One region of the Marinilactibacillus sp. 15R genome, then DNA from elsewhere that is predicted to be linked to it. Evidence: predicted binding sites of a transcription regulator. Region 1 holds the regulator's gene; the other holds the start of a gene.
The links. Region 1 encodes CtsR, which represses protease genes until heat stress. Its sites were predicted from a motif close to TTGGTCAAAAAAGGTCAAANA; they were not measured.
Positions count from the first base shown of each region.

Region 2: BKP56_RS07685 (ATP-dependent Clp protease ATP-binding subunit) is a predicted target of CtsR. The motif match lies at 5,346-5,366, and genes of this name have one in related genera.

Region 1 is NZ_CP017761.1:102,037-113,461, reverse strand. Features, by position in the region: gene lysS (lysine--tRNA ligase) at 326-1,828, shown strand; gene BKP56_RS00515 (AI-2E family transporter) at 2,000-3,271, shown strand; rRNA gene BKP56_RS00510 (16S ribosomal RNA) at 3,746-5,297, shown strand; tRNA gene BKP56_RS00505 (tRNA-Ile) at 5,415-5,488, shown strand; tRNA gene BKP56_RS00500 (tRNA-Ala) at 5,522-5,594, shown strand; rRNA gene BKP56_RS00495 (23S ribosomal RNA) at 5,755-8,668, shown strand; rRNA gene rrf (5S ribosomal RNA) at 8,899-9,014, shown strand; tRNA gene BKP56_RS00485 (tRNA-Val) at 9,033-9,105, shown strand; tRNA gene BKP56_RS00480 (tRNA-Lys) at 9,113-9,185, shown strand; gene BKP56_RS00475 (CtsR family transcriptional regulator) at 9,561-10,031, shown strand; gene BKP56_RS00470 (ATP-dependent Clp protease ATP-binding subunit) at 10,052-11,425, shown strand, end outside.
Region 2 is NZ_CP017761.1:1,546,452-1,557,876, reverse strand. Features, by position in the region: gene BKP56_RS07715 (YqeG family HAD IIIA-type phosphatase) at 1-294, opposite strand, end outside; gene BKP56_RS07710 (YkuJ family protein) at 455-706, opposite strand; gene BKP56_RS07705 (pyridoxal phosphate-dependent aminotransferase) at 897-2,087, shown strand; gene BKP56_RS07700 (NAD(P)-dependent oxidoreductase) at 2,140-3,006, opposite strand; gene ptsP (phosphoenolpyruvate--protein phosphotransferase) at 3,133-4,857, opposite strand; gene BKP56_RS07690 (phosphocarrier protein HPr) at 4,857-5,123, opposite strand; gene BKP56_RS07685 (ATP-dependent Clp protease ATP-binding subunit) at 5,490-7,757, shown strand; gene BKP56_RS07680 (peptide chain release factor 3) at 7,873-9,471, opposite strand; gene BKP56_RS07675 (AI-2E family transporter) at 9,543-10,634, opposite strand; gene BKP56_RS07670 (GNAT family N-acetyltransferase) at 10,781-11,212, shown strand; gene BKP56_RS07665 (DUF3006 family protein) at 11,260-11,425, opposite strand, start outside.

The DNA of each region.
Region 1 (11,425 bases):
ATGAAAGTTGTCAAATGAAGAGACTCAAATGATCATATGAATCCCTAAAATAGAGATTTTAGATTCTGCGTGTACAATAATAAGAATCAAAGAATGTAGCTAGCTTACTTGAAATAATCAACTAATCAAAAAGTTGAACAGTAAAAATACTCTTATTGAGATAATTGATTCTAATTCATGGCATAAAATGATTGAAAACTTTATTTATAGATAGTCAAATAGAAATGAATAGAGAAATAATAGAATTAAATAAGGTAAAGAAAATATAAACTTAAAAAATGATTAATTCTAAAAAAGTTTGAACAGGAATGGAGCGAAGAAACGAATGACTCAAGAGCCATCAAATCAAGAAACATTAAATGATCAACTTATGGTACGTCGGGAAAAGATGAATGAATTACGCAAACGTGGAATTGACCCTTTTGGAGGCAGGTTTGAAAGAACGCATTTTTCTTCTGAGTTACAAGAAACATTTGAAGATAAATCAAAAGAAGAATTGTCTGAAAAAGAGTATTCAGTTGTTATAGCGGGTCGTTTAATGACTAAACGTGGAAAAGGAAAAGCCGGATTTGCTCATCTCAAAGATAAAAAAGGTATGATTCAGATTTATGTACGTAAAGATGCTGTAGGAGATGAAGAATACGAAAGTTTCAAAACAGCTGACCTAGGAGACTTTCTAGGTATTGAAGGTACAGTGATGAAAACCAATACTGGCGAAATAACAGTACGGGCTAAAAAACTAACTTATTTATCCAAAGCTCTGCGGCCATTGCCAGATAAATATCATGGATTAACTAATGTAGAACAAAAGTATCGTCAGAGATATCTTGATTTGATTGCGAATGAACATTCGTTTAATCGTTTCACTAAACGTAGTCAAATTATTCAAGAAATTAGAAATTATTTGAACAGTAATGATTATCTTGAAGTAGAGACTCCTTTACTGCATAATTTAGCAGGAGGTGCAGCAGCGCGTCCGTTTATTACTCATCACAACGCGTTAGATATGGAGCTATATCTAAGAATTGCCATTGAATTGCATCTGAAACGTCTAATTGTTGGAGGAATGGAAAAAGTTTACGAAATTGGTAGAGTGTTCCGTAATGAAGGAATAGATACCACTCATAACCCCGAATTTACAATGTTAGAACTTTATACAGCGTATCATGACGTGTCAGATGTCATGGATTTGACAGAAGATATGATCAAGACAGTAGCGCAAAAAGTACTAGGTACTAACGAAATTTCTTATGGTGAAGAAATAATTGAATTAGGTAAACCTTGGACACGTAGACACATGGTGGATTTAATCAAGGAACAAACCGGAATTGATTTCTGGAAAGAGATGTCTAGTGACGAAGCGCGTCAGTTAGCGAAAGATCATAACGTAGCTGTAGATGACTATGCTACTTTCGGTCATGTTGTGAATGAATTTTTTGAAACTTTCGTGGAAGAAACACTTATTCAACCTACTTTTGTCTATGGACATCCGCTAGAAATTTCACCGCTTGCAAAGAAAAACGATGAAGATCCAAGATTCACTGATCGATTTGAGCTTTTTATTTCACGTCACGAATATGCCAATGCTTTTAGTGAATTGAATGATCCAATTGATCAGCGGGAAAGATTTGAAGCACAAATGAAAGAAAAAGATCAAGGTAATGACGAAGCTCAAGAAATTGATGAAGATTTTATCGAGTCTCTTGAGTATGGTATGCCGCCAACAGGTGGTCTCGGTATCGGAATCGACCGTCTGGTTATGTTATTAACGAATGCTCATACTATACGAGATGTTCTATTATTTCCTACTTTAAAAAACATTGATTAAACATAGGCTTCTGGTTTACGTTCAAAGCATGCTTATACCGGTTTAAGTACGGGACAAGCGTGCTTTTTTTATTTTATAGAACTGATACACCCAAATCATTCGATTATGTAACGCAAATGATATAGAATAATAGAATAAGTACATTTTGTTATATAGAAAGTAGGAAATTAAATGAAAAAATCAAGATGGACTAACTTTTTAGGAGGATCGAGTCTGGTCTTCACTTTAGGAATTTTAATCATGATTGGAATTATAGTATTACTTTTTAATCAAGTTAACTTTATTTTTTATCCAATCGCCGTATTAATATCAAGTGTGTTGATGCCATTTGTAATAGCACTATTATTATATTATCTATTAAATCCAATAATTGATTTTCTAGAAAAAAGAAAAGTTAAAAGGTTATGGGGAGTAGCCCTTTTATTTATTGTTATGATCGGCCTGCTTGTACTGTTAATTGGAACATTGATTCCCTTGTTAAGCAATCAATTCAATAGCTTAATTGAAAACTTCCCTTCATTCGTTGATACAATTGTAAATACATCTTCTGAATGGTTAAAAAATGTACCATTCGGAGAACAGATCGAATCGTTTATAAACGAAGGTGAAACTTTCATTTCTCAAGTTCCTGATAACCTTAATCAGTATCTAACTAATGGACTTAGTGGAGTATCTTCAGTCGTTTCGAGTGTTACTAATGTTGTAGTTACTCTGGTTACCTTTCCGCTGATTCTATTCTTTTTATTAAAAGATGAGAAAAAAATGTCTACAGCTGTCTTATCGGCCGTACCGCCAAAATGGAGAGAAGATATTTTGCGTGTTTCTAGTGAAATCAATTCTCAAGTTGGAGCGTATATTAAGGGGCAGCTGATCATTGCTACTTCAATCGGGGTTATGATGTTTATTGGATTCCTGATTATTGACTTGGATTATGCTGGAATTTTAGCTATCATTGCAGGATTCACTTCTATCATACCTTATATTGGACCAACGCTGGCATTTATACCAGCAGTAGTCATAGCACTGATGAGCTCTTGGACTATGGTTTTGCTCTTGATTGTTGTTTGGATGGTTGTCCAATTCATAGATGGAAACCTTATAGAACCAAATGTTATGGGTAAACAATTAAATGTTCATCCTTTAACGATTATTGTTGTATTATTAGTAATAGGGGATTTATTGGGTATTTTTGGTTTGATTTTTGGAGTACCTATCTATGCAATACTTAAAGTAATTTTTGTACATTTTTTCCAGAAATTTAAAGAAAGATATAATAAGTATTATGGAGACGTAGCTGGTGAGTATGAGGTTAAATCGATTGAAGATGCAGTTCGAGGGGAAGATCATAAAGATAAACAGTACGAAGAAAACGTAAAAGAAGCAAAAGAGAATAGAGATGAAGCAAAAGAAGAAATGCATGAAGCAGATCATGAAAAAGAGTAGAAAAAACAAGAGGATAAGTAATAAAGAAGCATGTTCTTAATAAAAGAGTATGCTTTTTTTATTTTTATCTAAAAATCTATTGACTAGAAGCTGGCAACCTGTTATTATTAATCTCGTTGCTGCAAAACAAATAAAGCGACAAGCGAAAAAAAGTTTTTAGTAAATGTATTTTTTTCTTGACAACGAACAAACAATCAGATATACTTAAGTAGTTGTCATAGAGGCATGTGTAACGCTTACACAAAAAGGGTTGATAATTCTTTTTAAAAAAAGTAGTTGACATCAATTCAACAACATGGTATGATATAAAAGTTGCCGACAAACAAGGCAACGACTTATAAAGTAGTAGATCTTTGAAAACTGAACAAAGTAAAAACAACCAAATGTGCAGGGGTCTTCGATTCTTTATTGGATCAAGACAACTATCGGATGAACAAGGTTCATCCACAATTAATATAATGAGCTTTTCAAACTTAAAACGAGAGTTTGATCCTGGCTCAGGACGAACGCTGGCGGTATGCCTAATACATGCAAGTCGAACGATGAAATTCTCTGCTTGCAGAGAATGGATTAGTGGCGAACGGGTGAGTAACACGTGGGTAACCTGCCCATAAGAGGGGGATAACATTCGGAAACGGATGCTAATACCGCATAGGTCTTTGAGACGCCTGTCTCTTAGATGAAAGGTGGCTTCGGCTGCCGCTTATGGATGGACCCGCGGCGTATTAGCTAGTTGGTGAGGTAATGGCTCACCAAGGCTGTGATACGTAGCCGACCTGAGAGGGTGATCGGCCACACTGGGACTGAGACACGGCCCAGACTCCTACGGGAGGCAGCAGTAGGGAATCTTCCACAATGGGTGAAAACCTGATGGAGCAATACCGCGTGAGTGAAGAAGGTCTTCGGATCGTAAAGCTCTGTTGTTAGAGAAGAACAAGTCGGGTAGTAACTGCCCCGGCCTTGACGGTATCTAACCAGAAAGTCACGGCTAACTACGTGCCAGCAGCCGCGGTAATACGTAGGTGACAAGCGTTGTCCGGATTTATTGGGCGTAAAGCGAGCGCAGGCGGTCTTTTAAGTCTGATGTGAAAGCCCACGGCTCAACCGTGGAGGGTCATTGGAAACTGGAAGACTTGAATGCAGAAGAGGAAAGTGGAATTCCATGTGTAGCGGTGAAATGCGTAGATATATGGAGGAACACCAGTGGCGAAGGCGACTTTCTGGTCTGTAATTGACGCTGAGGCTCGAAAGCGTGGGGAGCGAACAGGATTAGATACCCTGGTAGTCCACGCCGTAAACGATGAGTGCTAAGTGTTGGAGGGTTTCCGCCCTTCAGTGCTGGAGCTAACGCATTAAGCACTCCGCCTGGGGAGTACGGCCGCAAGGCTGAAACTCAAAGGAATTGACGGGGACCCGCACAAGCGGTGGAGCATGTGGTTTAATTCGAAGCAACGCGAAGAACCTTACCAGGTCTTGACATCCTCTGAACACTCTAGAGATAGAGCTTTCCCTTCGGGGACAGAGTGACAGGTGGTGCATGGTTGTCGTCAGCTCGTGTCGTGAGATGTTGGGTTAAGTCCCGTAACGAGCGCAACCCCTATTGTTAGTTGCCAGCATTCAGTTGGGCACTCTAGCGAGACTGCCGGTGATAAACCGGAGGAAGGCGGGGATGACGTCAAATCATCATGCCCCTTATGACCTGGGCTACACACGTGCTACAATGGATGGTACAACGAGTTGCGAGACCGCGAGGTTTAGCTAATCTCCTAAAGCCATTCTCAGTTCGGATTGCAGGCTGCAACTCGCCTGCATGAAGCTGGAATCGCTAGTAATCGCGGATCAGAACGCCGCGGTGAATACGTTCCCGGGTCTTGTACACACCGCCCGTCACACCACGAGAGTCTGTAACACCCGAAGTCGGTAGGGTAACCCTTTTGGGAGCCAGCCGCCGAAGGTGGGATGGATGATTGGGGTGAAGTCGTAACAAGGTAGCCGTATCGGAAGGTGCGGCTGGATCACCTCCTTTCTAAGGATATTGCCTTAAGGGCAAACGGAACCTTGCACAGGTATTTTACTTTGTTTAGTTTTGAAAGATCTGCTAATATAATATATAGCAACATCTTTTTTATTTGCTCAATATATCGGGCCTATAGCTCAGCTGGTTAGAGCGCACGCCTGATAAGCGTGAGGTCGGTGGTTCGAGTCCACTTAGGCCCACTTTATCAATACGATATATTAGTAATTACTTTAGGGGCCTTAGCTCAGCTGGGAGAGCGCCTGCTTTGCACGCAGGAGGTCAGCGGTTCGATCCCGCTAGGCTCCATTACAATCTTATCAATAAAAAAGATTGTGCTTGTTCTTTGAAAACTGGATAGTTGAATTAATACAAACATGTTAAGTAACAACACCGAGATTAACAATTGAGAACAGTTTTGTTCCTTGAATGAAACTCTCATCGCTAATAATCATACGCTTAACCACCAGGTTAAGTGAATAAGGGCGCACGGTGGATGCCTTGGCACTAGGAGCCGACGAAGGACGGGACGAACACCGATATGCTTTGGGGAGCTGTAAGTGAGCTTTGATCCAAAGATTTCCGAATGGGGGAACCCATCACCAATCATAGGGTGATATCTTTTCAGTGAATACATAGCTGGAGAGAAGGTAGACGTGGGGAACTGAAACATCTCAGTACCTGCAGGAAGAGAAAGCAAATGCGATTCCCTGAGTAGCGGCGAGCGAAACGGGAAGAGGCCAAACCAGAGAGCTTGCTCTCTGGGGTTGTAGGACCGGCGATATGGACGAGTGAAGATAGTAGAAACAGTTGGAATGCTGTGCGAAACAGGGTGAAAGCCCCGTATACGACATCTGATCTTACCTAGCTGGTATCCTGAGTACGGCGGAACACGAGAAATTCCGTCGGAATCCGGGAGGACCATCTCCCAAGCCTAAATACTCCCTAGTGACCGATAGTGAACCAGTACCGTGAGGGAAAGGTGAAAAGAACCCCGGAAGGGGAGTGAAACAGCACCTGAAACCGTGTGCTTACAAGTAGTCAAAGCCCTTTTACGGGTGATGGCGTACCTTTTGTAGAATGGACCGGCGAGTGACGATGTCATGCAAGGTTAAGCCGAAGAGGTGGAGCCGCAGCGAAAGCGAGTCTGAATAGGGCGTTTAGTATGCCGTCGTCGACCCGAAACCAAGTGACCTACCCATGTCCAGGGTGAAGGTGCAGTGAAATGCACTGGAGGCCCGAACCCACGTACGTTGAAAAGTGCGGGGATGAGGTGTGGGTAGCGGAGAAATTCCAATCGAACTTGGAGATAGCTGGTTCTCTCCGAAATAGCTTTAGGGCTAGCCTCGGATAGTGCATCGTGGAGGTAGAGCGACTGTTTGGACTAGGGGCCCTTATCGGGTTACCGAATCCTGATAAACTCCGAATGCCACTGATGTAGATCCGGGAGTCACACTGCGAGTGATAAGATCCGTAGTGGAAAGGGAAACAGCCCAGACCGTCGGTTAAGGTCCCAAAATCCTTGTTAAGTGGAAAAGGATGTGGGGCTGCTCAGACAACTAGGATGTTGGCTCAGAAGCAGCCATCATTTAAAGAGTGCGTAATAGCTCACTAGTCGAGTGGCCCTGCGCCGAAAATTTACCGGGGCTAAACAAGGTACCGAAACCACGGATAGAACCAATGGTTCTATGGTAGGAGAGCGTTCTAAGGGCATTGAAGCAAGATCGTGAGGACTTGTGGAGCGCTTAGAAGTGAGAATGCCGGTATGAGTAGCGAAACACGGGTGAGAATCCCGTGCACCGAATGACTAAGGTTTCCTGGGGAAGGCTCGTCCTCCCAGGGTTAGTCGGGACCTAAGCTGAGGCCGATAGGCGTAGGCGATGGACAACAGGTAGAGATTCCTGTACCAGTCTGCTTTGTTTGAACAATGGAGGGACGCAGGAGGCTAAGATAAGCACGCTGTTGGATATGCGTGCCCAAGCAACAAGTCTGAGTAGGAGTCAAATGCTTCTGCTCACACGGACAAGTTGTGATGGGGAGGGAACTTATAGTACCGAAGTATCTGATGTCACACTGTCAAGAAAAGCTTCTAGTTAGAAGTAGGCTGCCCGTACCGCAAACCGACACAGGTAGTCGAGGAGAGAATCCTAAGGTGATCGAGAGAACTCTCGTTAAGGAACTCGGCAAAATGACCCCGTAACTTCGGGAGAAGGGGTGCTGACCAACTGGTCAGCCGCAGTGAATAGGCCCAAGCGACTGTTTACCAAAAACACAGGTCTCTGCTAATTCGAAAGAAGATGTATAGGGGCTGACACCTGCCCGGTGCTGGAAGGTTAAGAGGAAAGGTTAGCTTCGGCGAAGCTTTGAATTGAAGCCCCAGTAAACGGCGGCCGTAACTATAACGGTCCTAAGGTAGCGAAATTCCTTGTCGGGTAAGTTCCGACCCGCACGAAAGGTGTAACGATTTGGGCACTGTCTCAACGAGAGACTCGGTGAAATTATAGTACCTGTGAAGATGCAGGTTACCCGCGACAGGACGGAAAGACCCCATGGAGCTTTACTGTAGTTTGATATTGAGTGTCTGTACAGCTTGTACAGGATAGGTAGGAGCCAATGAAACCAGGACGCCAGTCTTGGTGGAGGCAATGGTGGGATACTACCCTCGCTGTATGGCCACTCTAACCCGCAACCGTCAACCGGTTGGGAGACAGTGTCAGATGGGCAGTTTGACTGGGGCGGTCGCCTCCTAAAGAGTAACGGAGGCGCCCAAAGGTTCCCTCAGAATGGTTGGAAATCATTCGAAGAGTGTAAAGGCAGAAGGGAGCTTGACTGCGAGACTTACAAGTCGAGCAGGGACGAAAGTCGGGCTTAGTGATCCGGTGGTTCCGTATGGAAGGGCCATCGCTCAACGGATAAAAGCTACCCTGGGGATAACAGGCTTATCTCCCCCAAGAGTTCACATCGACGGGGAGGTTTGGCACCTCGATGTCGGCTCGTCGCATCCTGGGGCTGTAGTCGGTCCCAAGGGTTGGGCTGTTCGCCCATTAAAGCGGCACGCGAGCTGGGTTCAGAACGTCGTGAGACAGTTCGGTCCCTATCCGTCGCGGGCGTTGGAGATTTGAGAAGAGCTATCCTTAGTACGAGAGGACCGGGATGGACATACCGCTGGTGTACCAGTTGTCTTGCCAAAGGCATCGCTGGGTAGCTATGTGTGGACGGGATAAACGCTGAAAGCATCTAAGCGTGAAGCCCCCTTCAAGATGAGATCTCCCATTCCTTTAAGGAAGTAAGATCCCTGAGAGATGATCAGGTAGATAGGCTGGAAGTGGAAGTACAGTGATGTATGGAGCGGACCAGTACTAATCGATCGAGGACTTAACCACTAAATAGAAAGTGGAACGAGACGTTCAGGCTTGCTCGAAATACAAAAGACGTTCTTTAGCGGTCCCTAGACAGCTGAAGAGAGTCGAAGTATTTCTGAGAAGCCTGGCGAGTGAAACTGGAATAAAGTGGGAAAAGCGTATGATGGTGTTGTAGACAAACTTGTTTGGAAAGTTCAACTATCTAGTTTTCAGAGAACAACGTTCTCTAAAAGATATAAAAAGAGTCATTGTGCGGTGATGATGGCGGGAAGGATCCACCTGTTCCCATTCCGAACACAGCCGTTAAGCTTCCCAGCGCCGAGGATAGTGAGGGGTTTCCCCTTGTGAAAGCAGGACGTTGCCGTGCAGCTCTTTTTTTATTTCTGGAGGTTTAGCTCAGTTGGGAGAGCATCTGCCTTACAAGCAGAGGGTCAGCGGTTCGAGCCCGTTAACCTCCATTTTTTTGAGCCATTAGCTCAGTCGGTAGAGCATCTGACTTTTAATCAGAGGGTCGCAGGTTCGAACCCTGCATGGCTCATTAGAGATTAAGTACATATATATTTTTTGAAAGCCGTGTAGTCTATACATTGGCTTTTTTATTTATTCAAAAAATGGGGTTCTTGTTTGAAAAAAGTTTTTTAACAATTTATATTATTTAATATGGAATTTATTAAATTATTGGAAAGTTAAGGATTACTCACTGCAACAAATACTTGATTCTTGCTACTTTAAAAAAAAGAATATCACTGGTATAATGTTATTAGTCAAAGTTAGTCAAAGTTAGTCAAAGAAAAACTGGTGAAATTCAAAATGAAAACGAAAAGGAGGGTATTAAGATAAAGACTTGAATGTGATAGTAAAAGACGTTACTATAGGTGCATTCATTAAATATTTATCTTAATAATGGTTCAACATGGAAAATCAAAACATGTCAGATATAATTGAATCCTATTTGAAAAAAGTTTTGAATCAACAAGAGAAAGTTGAAATCAGACGTAGTGAAATTGCCGAACTATTCGATTGCGTCCCTTCTCAAATCAATTATGTGATTAATACTCGATTTACTATCCAGCAAGGCTATCTCGTTGAAAGTAAACGCGGTGGTGGAGGGTATATTCGGATTATAAAAGTACAATTATTGGATGATTCCGATGTTCTGGATACGATGATTGAAATTATTGGGAAGAGTATTTCAGAAAGAGATGCGCAATCAGTTGTACAAAGACTGTATGAAAATGATATTATATCTAAAAGAGAAGCCAAGTTAATGTTAGTAGCAGTTGACAAAACAATGTACACTGGAGAAAGAATTATAGACAATCAAATTAGAGCGAATATGCTGAAAAGTATGATTGCTAATTTAAAATATGAAGAGCCGAGATAATAGAAGGGCGGATAAATTAAATGAATGAACTATTTACAGACAAAGCAAAAAAAGCTTTATTAATAGCACAAGAAGAAGCAAAGGGATTCCGCCATCGTACTGTAGGAACTGAACACTTGCTGTTAGGGTTAGTGATGGAAACTGAAGGTATCGCTGGAAAATCATTACGTCAATTATCTTTGTCAGAAGAAGAAGTCAGAGAGGAAATTGAACACTTTACAAGCTATGGACCAGGCGAAAAATTGCCAGCAAGTGCTGTACTTCCATATTCTCCTAGGGCACGACAAGTTATTAAATATGCAACAGATGAAGCTAAGAGAATGCAAAGAAGTTTAGTTGGAACAGAGCACTTATTATTAGGTCTTTTAAGAGATGAAGATATCCTTTCTTCTAAGATTATGAGTAATTTGGATATCAGTCTTTCTAAAACACGACAATTAATTCTTAAGAAACTTGGTGTTCAAGAAAACAAAGCTAGAGGCGGCTTTAAAGGACGTAGACAAGCTAGAAGTCCGAAATCAGTAGAAGGAACACCGACCTTGGATTCATTAGCAAGGAATTTGACACAAGCAGCAAGTGAAGATCGCTTAGATCCTATTGTTGGACGTAATAAAGAAGTTAGAAGAATCATTCAAATCTTAAGTAGACGTACGAAAAATAATCCTGTTTTAGTTGGAGATCCAGGTGTAGGAAAAACTGCGATTGCCGAAGGATTGGCTCAGAAAATTGTAGCGGGTGAAGTACCTCCTGCACTGAAAAACAAACGATTGATGACACTGGATATGGGATCTTTAGTAGCTGGAACGAAGTATCGCGGTGAATTTGAAGAGCGAATGAAAAAGATCATTGATGAAATTTATGAAGATGGAGAAGTTATCCTCTTCATTGATGAACTGCATACTTTGATCGGAGCGGGGGGAGCTGAAGGAGCAATAGATGCTTCCAATATTCTTAAACCTGCACTTGCAAGGGGCGAATTGCAAACAATTGGTGCTACAACTTTAGATGAGTATCAGAAACATATTGAAAAAGATGCAGCATTAGAGCGTCGATTTGCCTCTGTTCAAGTAAATCCACCTTCAGAAATTGAGGCAGAAGCTATATTGCTTGGCCTAAGAGAGCGTTATGAAGAACATCACGGCGTTAAAATTACAGATGACGCGATTCATTCTGCTGTACACTTTTCCACAAGATATATTACTTCTAGACAGTTGCCTGATAAAGCAATCGACTTAATGGATGAATCTGCATCTAAAGTTAGAATCGATGCCAGTGATCAGCCAACTACAATGTCTAAAGCAACTGAAAAATTAAGTGATTTATCCCGTATGAAAGAAGAGGCCATCCAAGAACAGAACTTTGAAAGAGCTGCTCAAATCCGCGAAAAAGAAATG
Region 2 (11,425 bases), 1.3 Mb from region 1:
AAAACCTTTCTGTAAAGGTTTCATGGCATTAGGAATAAATTCAAGCTCTAAAATAGTTGCTACCTTACTGACTCTTTTAGCTTTATTATTTGAAATGATGACAACATTAATTCCACTTGCTTTCATCAGTTCAATCCATTCTAAGGTTTCTTCAGTTGCCACAGGGTTATTCCAAGCTATCAATGTATTATCTAGATCTGTCAATACAGTTTTGATGTTGTTACGCTTTAATTGCTCAGGAGTGATTTGATAGATGGAATTAACCATCCATGTAGGTTTAAAACTATTTAGCATCCTCTTCTTCCTTTTCTTTATTCTTTTGACCTGCATAAGGCTTTAGGCCAATCGATTTATATAGTGAATCATTTTTTAAGAGAAGCTCTATACTACAATCCTTATTATAAAATTTCATAAAAATAGGAAGTACTCATAAGCACTTCCTATGTGCATGACTTTAGTCTTCAGTCGAACTTGCTGGTTGAACAAGTTCCAAGATCTCCACAGCGACATAGTCAATGTTATCAAATTCATAAGTTTGTCCACTTGTACGATCTTCTAATTCGTACATACGGGATGACTTATCATAACGCACAATACATTGTTCTTTACCGTCCTTTTCAAATCTTCTGACTTGGACTTCATCACTTTCATCTTCTCTCATCGCATCTAATCTTCTTATAATTGGTATAAGTTGGGATGGTTTCATCTGGTATTCCCCTTCCTGCTTCTCTTCTAACTTTCACTTTCTTATTTTACCAGATTTTAAGAAAAATTACAGTAACAGGGCTAGTTCTTTTTATCAGTGAAAACTTTAATGAAAAAATGTACAGCAAATACTACTTTTATTTTCATAATATGATAAAATGGTTCCTAATATGATTAGGGGAGGATTTATTATGGACACAACTGAACTACATAAACTATTCAATGCACAAACACAAGAAATTGAAATTTCTCTAATTCGACAGTTTGACGAACAGGTAGCTCCAATTGAAGGAATGATTCGTTTAACATTAGGCCAGCCAGATTTTCCGACACCGCAGCACGTTAAAGATGCTGGAATCGAAGCGATCAATAACAATTTTTCCTTTTATACAGGCATGGCAGGCGATATTAGATTGCGAGAAGCGTTAGCCAATTTCATACAAGTTAAATATAATGTTTCTTATGATCCAGAGACTGAAATTTTATCAACAGTTGGTGCTACCGAAGCATTGGCAACAACTTTACTCGGTATCTTGAACCCAGGGGATAAAGTTCTGATTCCGTCTCCCTTCTTTTCACTATACGAACCTTTAGTGTTGTTAGGACGTGGAGTTCCTATATATATTGATACAACTGAAAATGATTTTATTTTATCACCTGAAATGATTCAATCCGCAATGGATAAACATGGGGATAAAGTTAAGGCAATCATCTTGAATTATCCTACTAATCCAACAGGTGTCACTTGGAATAGAGAAGAAGTTAAAGCTATTGCTGATACCTTGAAAAAATATCCTAACATCTTCGCAATCAGTGATGAGATTTACAGTGAACTAGTTTATGAAGGATCGCATATTTCTTTAGGAGAGTATCTCTTTGATCAGACAATCGTCATCAATGGGCTGTCAAAATCACACGCTATGACGGGATGGCGTTTAGGATTTACTTTAGCACCAAAAACTATTACAGATCAAATAAAAAAAGTACATCAAAACCTTGTGACAAGTGCTTCAAGTATTACCCAGTTTGCTGGGATTGAAGCTTTGAAAAATGGAATGGATGACGCTGTTCCAATGCGCCTCGAATACCAGAAACGTCGTGATTTGATTTATGAGGTCATGAGCGACTTAGGATTTAAGATTGCTAAACCTAATGGAGCATTTTACATTTTTGCAAAAATTCCAGAAGGATATATCCAAGACAGCTTTAAGTTTTGTCTAGATTTAGCCAAAAAAGCAAAAATCGGATTTGTACCTGGTGTCGCTTTTGGTAAAGCCGGTGAAGGATATGTAAGGTTGAGTTATGCATCCAGTATGGCAGAGATTAAAGAAGCTATGGAACGCTTAGTAGCTTACATGAAAGAAAATGCACCAGAAATTTAGATTAAAAGCCAATCGACGTTGTAGTCGATTGGCTTTTTTTGTCTACCTAAAATTACTTTTCCCACCAAAGTTTAATTAAAGCCTGAGTACCATCATCACCATTACCATTATCTTTTAACTGGTCATACAGCTTCTTCGCGTTCTGAGTTGAAGGAAGGTTCAATCCAAGCTTATTCGCTTCATCTAACGCAATTCCCAGATCTTTGATAAAATGCTTCACAAAAAATCCTGCTGAATAATCTTCTTTCAAGATTCTTGGGCCGTAATTTTGTAGAGACCAATTGGCTGCACTTCCACCACCAACAGTTTTGAGAACTTTTTCCAAGTTTAATCCTGCTGCTTTTGCATAGACTAATAATTCAGTCAAACCTGTCATTGTTCCAGCAATCATAATCTGGTTCGCCATTTTTGTATGCTGTCCGCTACCGGCAGGGCCTTGCAATTCCAGCGTCCCTGAAAACGTCATAAATACAGGTTTCACTATTTCAAAAGCTTCTTCATCTCCACCCACCATTGTGGTTACAGTTCCATTTTTTGCTCCTAGGTCTCCACCTGATACAGGAGCATCCAAAGCAGAGACACCTTTTTCTTTAGCCGTTTTATATATTTTTTCGGCTAATGATGGCTGACTCGTTGTAAGATCAATCAAGATTGAACCCGATTGTACCCCACTAAAAATCCCATTATCACTGTAATATACTTCTTCTACGTCCTCTGGAAATCCGACCATTGTAAAAATCAGTTCACTCGTCTGAGCAATATCTTTTGGTGTATCTTTCCATATAGCTCCAAGCTCTACTAATTCATCTGTTTTACTTTTCGTTCTATTGTACAAATTGACTTCATATCCTGCAGATAATAGATGTTTTACAATTGATGCACCCATGACTCCTGTTCCGATAAACCCGATTTTTTTCATTTTAACTCTCCTCTTTTACTTTATTCTAATTATTATATCACTTTAATCTTTTATGTATAAAGCAGATTCACTATTCTTTAAAAAAAAAACACTTTAAGAGAGTCAACTCTCTTAAAGTGTAAATTATTATTTAGAAGTATATTCTTCTACTAATTTAACGACTTCTTCCGCTGTCGTGCATTCGTTAAGTGCTTTATCACTTAATTCTTTCATTTCAGCAGTATCAAGGTCAGTTAGTAAACTACGAGTTTTAAGAATACTTGTTGCACTCATAGAGAACTCATCAAGACCTAGACCGACTAGTAGAGGAACTGCAATTTGATCTCCAGCCATTTCTCCACACATACCTGCCCATTTACCTTCTTTATGTGCTGCATCTATTACGTTTTTGACCAAACGTAAAATAGAAGGATTATAAGGTTGATACAAGTAAGAAACGCGTTCATTCATGCGATCAGCTGCCATAGTATATTGAATTAAATCATTTGTTCCAATGCTGAAGAAATCAACTTCTTTAGCAAATTGATCAGCCAATACAGCTGCAGCTGGAATTTCGATCATGATACCTACCTGAATATCCTCTGCAACTTTTATGCCATCCTTAGCTAAGTTAGCTTTTTCTTCTTCTAAGATTGCTTTAGCATCTCTAAATTCAGGAAGAGTTGCAATCATTGGGAACATGATTCTCAAAGTTCCATGCACTGAAGCACGCAATAATGCGCGAATCTGAGTACGGAAAATCTCGTCTTGATCCAAACTAACTCGAATTGCACGATATCCTAAAAATGGATTCATTTCTTTAGGCAATTCTAAATAAGGAAGTTCTTTGTCGCCGCCAATATCCATCGTACGAACCACAACAGGTTTCCCATCCATACCTTCTAAAACTGCTTTATAAGCAGTGTATTGTTCATCTTCAGTAGGTAATTCTTTAGAATCCATATATAAGAATTCTGTACGGTACAATCCGATTGCTTCTCCACCATTATCAATTACTCCCGTTAAGTCTTTAGGAGTTCCGATATTAGCAGCCAGTTCAACGTGTTTCCCATCTTTAGTAACACTCTTCTCATCTTTCAAGCGGTCCCACTCAAGTTTTAATTCTGCAAATTCAGTTGCTTTTTTGTTGTATGTTTCAATAGTAGTTTCTGAAGGATTGATGAAAACATCACCTTCCATACCATCTACTACCAAAAAGTCTCCTTCTGCAACCATTTCTGTAATATTATTCGTTCCTACGATTGCAGGAATTTCTAATGAACGAGCCATGATAGCAGAGTGAGAAGTACGTCCACCAACGTTAGTCACAAAAGCCTTTACATATTGTTTATTTAGTTGAGCAGTATCACTTGGCGTCAAATCTTCTGCAATAATGATGACTTCTTCATCAATTGTAGCAGGAGTTGGAAGTTTTACGTTTAGCAAATGAGACATAACACGTTTACGTACATCCCGTATATCTGCTGCTCTTTCTTGCATATAAGGATTATCTTCCATCGCTTCAAACATTGTAATAAAATTATCAGATGTTTGTTGCAAAGCTGCTTCAGCATTTACTTTTTCATCTTTGATTACTGTGTTTGTTTGATCAATCAAATCCGGATCAGAAAGCACCATTGCATGTGCATCGAATACTTGTGCTTCTTCTTCTCCAAGTGACTCTGCTGCAATAGATCGAATGTTAGCAAGCTCTTCTTTAGCTGTATCGATAGCAGCCTGTAAACGATTAACTTCAGATTCCACATCTGAAATCGTCTTTTTGTCAAATGATAAATCAGGTTCTACTAATAAATAAGCTTTAGCTTGAGCAATACCATCACTTGCAGCAATACCAGATACTTGTGATGCCATTATTCAGCCATTCCCTCATTTTTAATTGTTTGTTCGATTCCTTCAATTGCTTCTGTTTCATCTGCACCTTCAGCAGAAATTGTAACGTCTGCACCTTGACCAACTCCAAGTGACATAACACCCATGATTGATTTCAAGTTAACAGATTTACCTTTATATTCTAAAGTAATATCTGAGTTGTATTTGCTTGCAGTTTGTACAAGTAATGTTGCTGGACGTGCGTGAATACCAGTTTCTGCTGTTACATTATAGCTACGTTTTTCCATTGTTAGTTTCCCCTTTACAAATATAATAGTTTTTGAAAATAGTGAATAGAACATCCGTCTTATAGTTAGATAAAACTAGAAAAACGGCATAATAAGTCATTATTCACCTTTCTTCCTATACAGATTACCATTTTTCTGATAACCCTACAACTATTTTTTACTATTTCGAGGTATTTATCACTTGAAAGGCAAAATAGGTCAGAGTATAATAAGAATTAGCAATAGGTCAAATTTGGTCAAAACAACTTTATGTAGATGTTTCTTTGTAAAATATTGTTTAAAATAGTTGTTTTCAACTGACCTTTTGCAGATAGACTAGTATAATAAAACTAGATAATAGAACTAAAAGAAAGGTTGTGCAGCAGCATGATATGTCAAAGATGTATGCAACGCAATGCAACTATTCATTTAACCACAAGTATCAATGGGAGAAATCGTGAAATTGACTTATGTCAGAAATGTTATAGAGAAATCAGACAACAAGAGGAGCAAGGTAGAATGAATCAAGGAAATGCTCAAGACCCATTTGGTTTTGGAAACTTTGATGATCTCTTTAGAGCAATCTCTCAAGGCAACACTCAAAATCCTAATCAGCAGACTCCACCAAACCAGGCATTCCGAGGAAATGGTCAACAGCCACCTCGCAACAACGCTTCAGGAAGAGGCGGCTTGCTTGGAGAATATGGTGTAGATCTAACACAAATGGCTAAAGAAGGGAAAATTGACCCTGTCATTGGCCGAGATAAAGAAATAGAAAGAGTTATCGAAATCTTAAATCGTCGTACAAAAAACAACCCTGTTTTAACTGGAGAAGCAGGTGTTGGTAAAACTGCTATCGTAGAAGGTTTGGCTCTTAAAATTGTAAATGATGAAGTTCCACAAAAATTATTGAATAAAGAAGTAATTCGCTTAGATGTTGCTTCTCTCGTTCAAGGAACAGGTATAAGAGGACAATTCGAGGAACGCATGCAGCAATTGATAAAAGAATTGCGTGAAAATGATTCTATTATTCTGTTTATTGATGAAGTTCATGAATTAGTGGGCGCCGGCACTGCTGAAGGTAGCAGTATGGATGCTGGAAATATTTTAAAACCTGCTCTTGCACGTGGGGAACTGCAAATGGTTGGCGCTACGACTTTGAATGAATACAGAAAGATCGAAAAAGATCCTGCACTCGAAAGACGTTTGCAGCCAGTTAGAGTCAATGAGCCGACTCCAGAAGAAACCATTACAATATTAAAAGGGATTCAAAAACAATATGAAGATTATCACCATGTTCACTACACTGATAAAGCAATACAAAGTGCAGTGGAATTATCTCATCGTTATATTCAAGATCGTTTCTTACCCGATAAAGCGATTGATTTACTCGATGAAGCTGGATCTAAGAAAAATTTGACCATCCGTACAGTAGACCCAGCAGTAATCAAACAAAAAATAGATGAAGCTGAAAAGCAAAAACAAGCAGCATTACAACAAGAAGATTATGAAAAAGCAGCATTTTACCGTGATCAAGTAACTAAGCATAAAGAAATGCTGGATCAGCAAACACCCGATTCAGATTTACCTGAAATCTCAGAAAAAGATATGGTTCATATCATCGAGCAAAAAACAGGTATTCCTGTTGGAGAATTAAAAGAAAAAGAACAAGAACAATTACGAGACTTAGATCAGTCTCTGCGTAATCATGTAATTGGACAAGATGATGCTGTTGAAAAAGTAGCTAAGGCGATTCGTAGAAATCGTATTGGCCTAAGACAGAAAAATCGTCCAATCGGCTCTTTTCTTTTCGTAGGTCCTACAGGTGTTGGTAAAACTGAATTAGCTAAAACTTTAGCGCTTGAATTATTCGGTAGTAAAGACTCATACGTCCGCTTGGATATGAGTGAATATATGGAAAAACACAGTACTTCTAAACTAATAGGCTCTCCTCCAGGTTACGTTGGATATGATGAAGCTGGGCAATTAACTGAAAAAATCCGCCGCAATCCATACAGCTTGATTTTAGTTGATGAAGTGGAAAAAGCCCATCCTGATGTACTGCACATGTTCTTACAGATTTTGGATGATGGAAGATTAACTGATGCACAAGGTCGTACAGTTAATTTCAAAGAAACAATTATTATCATGACAAGTAATGCCGGAACAACAAACGTTGAATCAAGCGTAGGATTTGGAGCACAATTAAGTGGAAAACAACATTCACTACTCAATAACCTTGGTGAATTCTTTAAACCAGAATTCTTGAATCGTCTAGATGGTATTGTGGAATTCCATTCTTTATCAAAAGAACATCTTATGGAAATCGTTTCGTTAATGTTAGAAGAAATCAATGATGCATTGAAACAACATAATATAACAGTAACAGTCGATGATAAAGCTAAAGAAAAACTAGTAGATTTAGGATATGATCCTAAAATGGGAGCCCGTCCACTTCGTAGAGTAATCGAAGAACAAATCGAAGATAAAGTTGCGGAGTACTACTTGAACCATCCGGGCGCAAGTAATATCAAGGCAACAGTAAATGATGATGATGCCATAGTTATTGAAAAAGTGGCTGCATCTCAAGAATCAGTTGCTGAAGATAAATACGACAATCCAATAGATAAGAATCAAAGTTCTTCAGAAGAATAAAAGTAAATCCCTTATAATGGACAAATAAAAAAGCACATGAGACTTACTGACCAATTACTTGGTTAATGAGCTCCATGTGTTTTTTACATAAACATAATAAATATATTGTAACTTTTTATAGAAGTGATGTTAATTCAACATCTGGATATTTATCGCTGAACCAGCGCTCTGCAAATTGATTTTCAAACAAGAATAAAGGTCTATCAAATCTGTCTCTAACCAGCATGTTACGACTTGATCCCATATTTTCGTCCAATTGTTCCGGATTAATCCAGCGAGCAATTCGACTGCCTATTGAGGTCATGACAACTTCTGAATTATATTCATTCAGCATACGATGCTGGAAAACTTCAAATTGCAATTGTCCTACCGCGCCAATGATGTACGTTTCAGTATGGTAGGTTTTGTATAGCTGAATAGCACCTTCTTGAACTAATTGATTAATTCCTTTATGGAAAGATTTTTGCTTCATAACATTTTTCGGTTCTACTTTAATAAATAATTCTGGTGTAAATTGTGGCAAGCTTTCAAATTCAATCGCCTGCTTTCCTTCGTAGATTGTATCTCCAATCTGGAAGTTGCCAGTATCATATAACCCGATGATATCTCCTGCTACGGCCCCTTTAACAGATTCTCTATTCTCAGCCATAAATTGTGTGGAATTTGACAATTTCATTTTTTTATCTGTCCTAGTTAGAGTAACATCAATTCCTCTTTCAAAGTCTCCAGAACAAATTCGTACAAACGCAATACGATCACGATGTTTTGGGTCCATATTTGCTTGAATTTTAAAGACAAAGCCAGAAAACTCTTCTTTATTAGGTGAAACCTTTCTACCGTCTATATCAATATGTTCAGTCGGTGCTGGAGCAAACTGTAAAAATGTCTCCAGAAAAGTCTGAACGCCAAAGTTAGTCAATGCAGATCCAAAAAATACAGGTGTCAATTCACCATCCAATATTGCTTTCTCAGAAAAATCATTTCCCGCTTCTTTCAATAGCATTGCTTCTTCTAATACTTGGTCGTACAGACTTTCTTGTTTTAGTTGATGCTCTCCTTCAATTGAGCCCTCTTCATTTAAAGGTATAAAACGTTCTCCATGATTTGATTCATCAGGGCGAAACATTTCAATGCGGTTATGATACAAATCATATAATCCCAGGAAATTTTTCCCTGATCCGATCGGCCAGTTCATTGGGTATGCATCAATTTCAAGAACTTCTTCAAGTTCTTCTACTAATTCTAATGGTTCTCTTCCGTCTCGATCTAACTTATTCATAAATGTGAAGATTGGTATCCCACGCATACGACAAACTTTAAATAATTTTTTAGTTTGTTCTTCAATCCCTTTTGCGCTATCTACTACCATAACAGCAGCATCTACTGCCATTAAGGTACGGTATGTGTCCTCAGAAAAATCCTCATGTCCGGGTGTATCTAATATGTTGATTCTTTTTCCATCATAATCAAACTGCATTACGGAACTGGTAACGGAAATCCCTCTTTGCTTCTCAATTTCCATCCAGTCTGACTTTGCAAATTTACCTGACTTTTTAGCTTTTACAGTACCGGCTTGCCTGATTGCTCCACCGAATAAAAGCAATTGTTCAGTTATTGTCGTTTTACCAGCATCCGGATGTGAAATAATAGCAAATGTTCTTCTTGACTCTACTTCTTTTTTCAATTGTTTGTTTTCTTTTGTTTCGTTTGTCATAATAACTTCCTTTATTTATAATTATTTCCTTCTAATCAAACAGTTCTCTTGCTCGTATCACAGGTTTTCAGCTAAGATAACGTAATTTTCTTTTCTTTTTTGATTTTTATAACGTAAACAACAATCGTTTTAATAATTGCAAATACAGGAACCCCAATTAACATTCCGAGTAATCCGGCAATATCTGCTGATGCCAATAATATCAATATAACTGTAAGAGGATGTATCGAAAGTGATTTTCCTACTAAAAATGGAGTGAATAAATTACCATCTAATTGTTGTACAATCAATACAAAGACTGCTGCTAATACTGCTTTTGCAGGAGAGTCAATCAACCCAACTACAATTGCAGGTGCTGCTCCTAAAAATGGACCCACGTATGGGATGAAATTAGTAATTGCAGCAAACACAGAGAGTAAAAATGCAGACGGAAAATCAGCTATAGTATACATGACAAAAAGAATAATTCCAACAAGTAATGAAGCCATTCCTTTTCCACTAATATAGCTGGCTATCGTTTCATTGATTTGAAGCGCTAACTCCTTGGCATTCTTTTTAAAATGTTCAGGGCTGATTTTTTCAATATAACTAGGGAATCTATGGCCATCATATAGCATATAAAATAAAATAACAGGTACCGTGATAAATAAAAATAAAAATTGAGTTAAGCTTTGGATTACACCACCTACACTCGTTACCATACCATCTAAAAATCCAGTGCCCAAATTACGTAACCACGTATCTATATTAAAAAGAATTGCATCAAAATCGACTTGTTCCATCCATGACTCTTCTGACAGTTTCCGAAAATAAAAATCAAGTTCGTTAATAAATTGAGGTATACCAGAAATAAGCAGACTTGTCTGCTCTACTAACATTGGAATACCTCTTAGAATTGTGAGAACAACTATCCCCACAAGCAATACCATTACTAGAGATACTCCATATATTCTTTTCACTCTTATTTTTTCAAGTAATTTAACAATAGGGTTTAATAAATAAAATAGAAAGCCCGCTATCAATAAAGGCATAAATAATGAAGTTAAGATAGCTAATAGAGGATTTAAAATGAAATCTATCTGTTGAAGAATGAATATTAACAATGCTACTGCTAAAAACCATACAGTCCAGAACATTATTTTTGAATTTTGCCAATTTATCACTTACATTTCTCCTCTACCATTTATTGACTACATCCTATTATATGACAGCTACTACTTAAATTAAAGAGGCAGTTATCACGATTAATTGACGAAAATACAAATTTAATGATAAAATTATAAAAATCTAGACAGGGGGAGAATAATTTATGGAATTTTTATGGACCGAAGATATATCAAGTGAGGTATACAAAGATGCTATACACATTAGAAAAGAGGTATTTGTAAAAGAACAGCATATAGAACCGGAACTAGAAATTGATGACCTTGAAGACCAAACATTTCATCTCGTAGGCTATATCAATTCAGTTCCATCTGCTACAGCTAGAATTTACGAAAAAGCACCTCATATATTCAAAATTCAGAGAGTAGCCGTTATTAGAGATGCAAGAAAAACTGGTTCTGGAAAAAAACTGATGGAAGAATTAGAACAGTATATTCGCTCCAAAGATGCAGAAATTATGATATTAGACTCTCAAGATCAAGCTATTCCTTTCTATGAAAAATCCGGATTTTCTGTAGAAGGTGAAGGTTTTATGGACGCTGGTATTCCTCATCACAGAATGGTTAAGAAAATTTAAGCAAAAAAAGTATTGTACTTATCAAACACTGTTCAATGAATAATTGTTCAGTGTTTTCTTTTTAGCAATCTTTGTCTTTTTTCCTTGTTAGCCTGGAATCTTTTTTTTGTCTCTGATCGTAGTATTTTCACAGATACTTCGGCATCTTTATCAGATTGTTCTATCTCTAAAACATCCCCAATTTTACAGCCTTTAGGTAACATTTCTTTTCTA